2 regions of the Halomonas sp. 707B3 genome follow, and region 2 is predicted to be linked to the other one. Evidence: predicted binding sites of a transcription regulator. Region 2 holds the regulator's gene; the other holds the start of a gene.
The links. The regulator PhoB, encoded in region 2, activates phosphate uptake and scavenging genes when phosphate is short. The targets are predictions, from matches to a motif close to TGTCATANNNNTGTCANA.
Positions count from the first base shown of each region.

Region 1 (2,204 bases), on a different contig from region 2:
CAGCGCGATCAGAGACTTCGCCAACCCACTCGATGATCTTGTAGAGGAAGATCACATCCACCGGCGGCAGCTGGCTCTCAAGCTCAAACAGCTGACGACGAATCGCCACCTGCTGGCTGTCGGCCTGGTGCTCAAGGGTGTGTAGTTCGCGGATCATGTTTTGCATGACATCGGAAACGTTGCGACCAAAACCGGATTCCAGCAGGTCTTTCAATTCTTCAAGCGCTTGGCGGGCTTGGGCCACACAGGCCACACTGGTGCGCATGTAGTCGCGCATCGGTTCGGCCAGCTCATTGGGTACGCGCATTTTACGGCCCAGCATAATGCCGGTAATGTCGCGCACTTTGTTGGCAATCTTGTCCTGAACACTGATCAAATCGAGCAGGTCAGAACGCGATACCGGCAGGAACATGGTGTTAGGCAGGTTCAGCCGCAGTTCTGTTTTCAGGGTGTCGGCGTCGTGCTCTAAGCGCGTGACGTTCTCGCGCAGCTCAGCCGCCGTGTCCCAATCACCGACAAGTGTTGCCTCGAAGAACGGCAACAGTTGGTCGGCACATTCATTGGCCTTGACGATGTGGGCCAGCAGCGGCTGGAATGGCGAGCGGCCAAACATCGCGGAAAAAGGGTTGGAGGTTACCATATAGCCTTTAGCCTGTTTTCGGGGAGCCTGGAAATGGCGGGCGCCAGTATAAAGAGTGCGTCCGCCGCCGTCATGAAAAGTTCATAATGTCATCAAAAATTAACCAAAATGTCACAATAGTGAGGTGGCGATTGTCATGAAAAACTCAACCAGTATGCCAGCACCGACCGAGGTAGAGCTAAAACTGGCGCTGCCGCCCACCCAGATCGACGCGCTGTTACACCATCCGGTGCTCGCCAGCACTCCCCCCGTTCAGCAGCAGCTGGCCAACACCTACTTCGATACCCCGGCGGGAGATTTAGCCGCCGCACGAATAGCGGTGCGCCTGCGCCAGCTGGATAGCCAAGTATTGCAGACGGTAAAAACCGCAGGCCAAGGGGGTGGCGGGCTCTCCAGCCGACAGGAGTGGGAGTGGCAAGTTCCTGACCCCAGCTTAGATCAATCCGCCCTGGCCGCCCTGCCGCCCTTTCAAAACGCGTTAGCAGACAAAATTGCGGCACTGCGCCCGACGCTAAGCACAGACTTCCCCCGCCGCAGTTGGCAGCTTGCCTGGCAAGGCAGCAAGATTGAGCTGGTGCTGGATGAGGGCGAGATCGTTTGTGGCAAGGCTCGCGCGCCGATTTGCGAAGTGGAGCTAGAGTTAAAAGCAGGCGACCCTGAGGCGCTATGGTCGCTGGCGGCCGAGCTGGCCAGCCAAGTACCACTGCGCCCCTCCGACAGCAGTAAGGCATCGCGGGGCAATGCGCTGGGCCGCCAGCAGTGGCCGCTGCCTGATGCCCAGCACCCGGCCGAGTGGCTACACCGCGCGACAGTCGCACTCGACGCCTATCACGATAGCGGTGACGCGACGCACTTAATCGCCGCGCAGCAGGCATTGGCAACGCTTGCCCAGCACCCGCAGCTGGATAGCGCCGCACGGGCAGATGCTGAGATGCTGCCTAAGGCATTAGATAGCGCGGGCATGCCCACCAACGCCTACGGCGCGGCTGCGTTAAATTTGGCACGTCGCTTCGCTTATGAAACCGCGCTACGCTAAACACGTTTCAACCACTCATTAAGCCCACCTCAGGATGACGCGATGAGCTTTCCCCTTACTCCCGGCGCCGAAGGATTCCGCGCCCGGCTGTTCCATATTATTTTTGAATCCGATACGTCGGGGGCAAAGGCGTTTGATATTGCGCTAATCGTCGCCATTCTGCTCAGCGTTGCGGTGATTTTGCTCGGTAGCGTTGAGATTTATGCCGAGCGTTATGGGCATATTTTCTTCTACATCGAATGGGCCTTTACACTGCTGTTTAGCCTGGAACTGCTGGTACGGCTTTACTGCCTTGAACGCCCCACGGTGTATTTAAAAAGCTTTTACGGCGTGGTGGATGTGATTGCAATTATCCCCACTTGGCTAGTGCTGCTGGTGCCTGGCGCGCATGCGCTGGTGATGGTGCGGATTTTGCGGGTGTTACGCATCTTCCGCATTTTGCGACTGATGGAGTTTGTGGGGGAAGGCAGGCTGCTGCTGGATGCGCTTAAACGTAGCCTGCGCCAGATTTTGCTATTTTTCAGTAGC
Region 1 is NZ_JAMZBE010000101.1:5,134-7,337, reverse strand. Features, by position in the region: gene BIS10_RS13100 (TIGR00153 family protein) at 1-640, opposite strand, end outside; gene BIS10_RS13095 (CYTH domain-containing protein) at 777-1,676, shown strand; gene BIS10_RS13090 (ion transporter) at 1,719-2,204, shown strand, end outside.
Region 1: a site for PhoB is predicted at 728-745, ahead of BIS10_RS13095 (CYTH domain-containing protein). Genes of this name have one in related genera too.

Region 2 (2,204 bases):
ACACACACTTTCCCCAGGTGGTGCTCGGGGCGGCTTTCTCCTGGGCGATCCCGATGGCGTTTGGCGCGGTACTGGGGCATGTGCCGCTGGAAGGCTGGCTGCTATTTAGCGCTAACCTACTGTGGACGGTGGCTTACGATACCCAATACGCCATGGTGGATCGTGACGATGATCTGAAAATCGGCATTAAATCCACCGCGGTGCTGTTTGGCAGTGCCGACCGTTTCATCATTGGCCTGCTGCAGTTGGCGACGCTGGCGCTGCTTGCTTGGGTAGGTGTACGGGTTGGGTTAGGCGGGTTCTTCTGGCTGGGTTTGGCAGGCATGGCAGCGACGTTTGCTCATCAGCAGCGATTAATTTTTCACTGTGACCGCGACCGCTGCTTCCAGGCGTTTCTGAATAACCACTGGTCAGGGCTCTTGGTGTTTGCCGGAATTGTTCTGAGCTGGTGGCCTGCAGCTGGCTAATTATGCTGGGTGTCATAGAATTGTCATTAAGTCATGGTGTCATCGTCACAGACATGTCATTGAACTGTTTTGTATAAACGAGTTTTCATAGAACACCGTGAGGCCCTGGATGACCGCCAAGACCGTACTGATTGTCGATGACGAGGCGCCCATTCGCGAGATGATCGCTGTGGCGCTGGAAATGGCTGACTATCGCGTGCTTGAAGCGGACAACGCCCAGGATGCCCATGCGATGGTCGTTGACCACCAGCCCGACCTGCTGCTGCTGGACTGGATGATGCCGGGCACCAGCGGCATCGAGCTGGCCCGTCGTCTCAAGCGCGAAGAGGCCACCGCTGAGCTGCCCATTATTATGCTGACCGCCAAAGGCGAAGAGGATAATAAAATTCAGGGCTTGGAGGCGGGTGCGGATGACTACATCACCAAGCCGTTTTCCCCCCGCGAGTTGGTGGCTCGTCTTAAAGCCGTGCTGCGCCGGGCGACCCCGCGCGGTGTGGAAGACCCCATCGAAATCAATGGATTGCTGCTGGACCCAGTGAGCCATCGCGTCAGCGCCCATGGCAAAGCGCTGGAGATGGGCCCTACCGAGTACCGCTTACTGCAATTCTTTATGACTCACCAAGAGCGCGCCTATACCCGTAGCCAGCTGCTTGATCAGGTGTGGGGCGGCAATGTGTATGTAGAAGAGCGCACGGTGGATGTGCATATTCGCCGGTTGCGCAAAGCGCTAGGTGAAGCGCATCAGAATCTGATTCAAACAGTGCGTGGCACTGGGTATCGTTTCTCTGCTCGGGTGTAATCGTGCGTCTGTGGAGCCGTGAACTGTGGCGAATTATCTGGCTGGCTTTCCTAGGGATGTGCCTGGGATGGCTGCTAGGTTACCCCGGTTTCGGGTTAGCCGCGGGTCTAACGCTCTGTTTGGTGTATCAACTCCGCCAGCTTAGGGCGCTGTTCAAGTGGCTAACGCTCAACCCGCACGATGAGCCTCCTGCGGCAACTGGCATGTGGGGCGAGCTATTCGATCGCCTTTACCGTTACCAAAAAAGCCAGCGCATTACCCAAAGCCGGCTGCGAGCAACCCTCGCGCGTATTCAAGAATCCTCGGAAGCGATGCGTGATAGCGTCGTGATGCTGGATCGCCACGGTGATTTAGAGTGGTGGAACAGTGCCGCCACCGACATGCTAGGCCTGCAAACCGCCCATGACCGCGGTCAGCACATTACTAATCTGCTGCGCGACCCGCGTTTCATCAGCTACTTTAATGCCCGTGAGTACAGCGAGCCGCTCACGCTCACCTCGCCCATTGATGAGCGTCGCATTCTGCAGTACCAAATCACTCTGTATGGCGACGACGAGCGCTTGGTTATGGCGCGGGATATTACCCGCTTGCATCGCCTAGAGCAGATGCGCCGCGACTTCGTCGCTAACGTTTCCCATGAGCTGCGCACCCCACTCACCGTTCTTTCCGGCTATCTGGAAACCTACGGCGATCTTAAAGAGATGCTGCCACCGCGCCTGAGTAAAGGCATTGGTCAGATGGAAGAGCAGACCAAGCGTATGCAGAACCTGGTGAATGATCTACTGCTTTTGTCACGTCTGGAGATTGACCGAGGCGGCGAAGATCATCAGCCGCTTGAGGTTGGGTCGATGCTTGAGAGCATTCGCCGGGATGCGCTGGCGCTCTCGAACCAGCAGCATAGCGTTCAGGTGGCGTTGGAGTGCGAGGCGCGCCTGGTG
Region 2 is NZ_JAMZBE010000026.1:9,618-11,821, reverse strand. Features, by position in the region: gene ubiA (4-hydroxybenzoate octaprenyltransferase) at 1-467, shown strand, start outside; gene phoB (phosphate regulon transcriptional regulator PhoB) at 577-1,266, shown strand; gene phoR (phosphate regulon sensor histidine kinase PhoR) at 1,269-2,204, shown strand, end outside.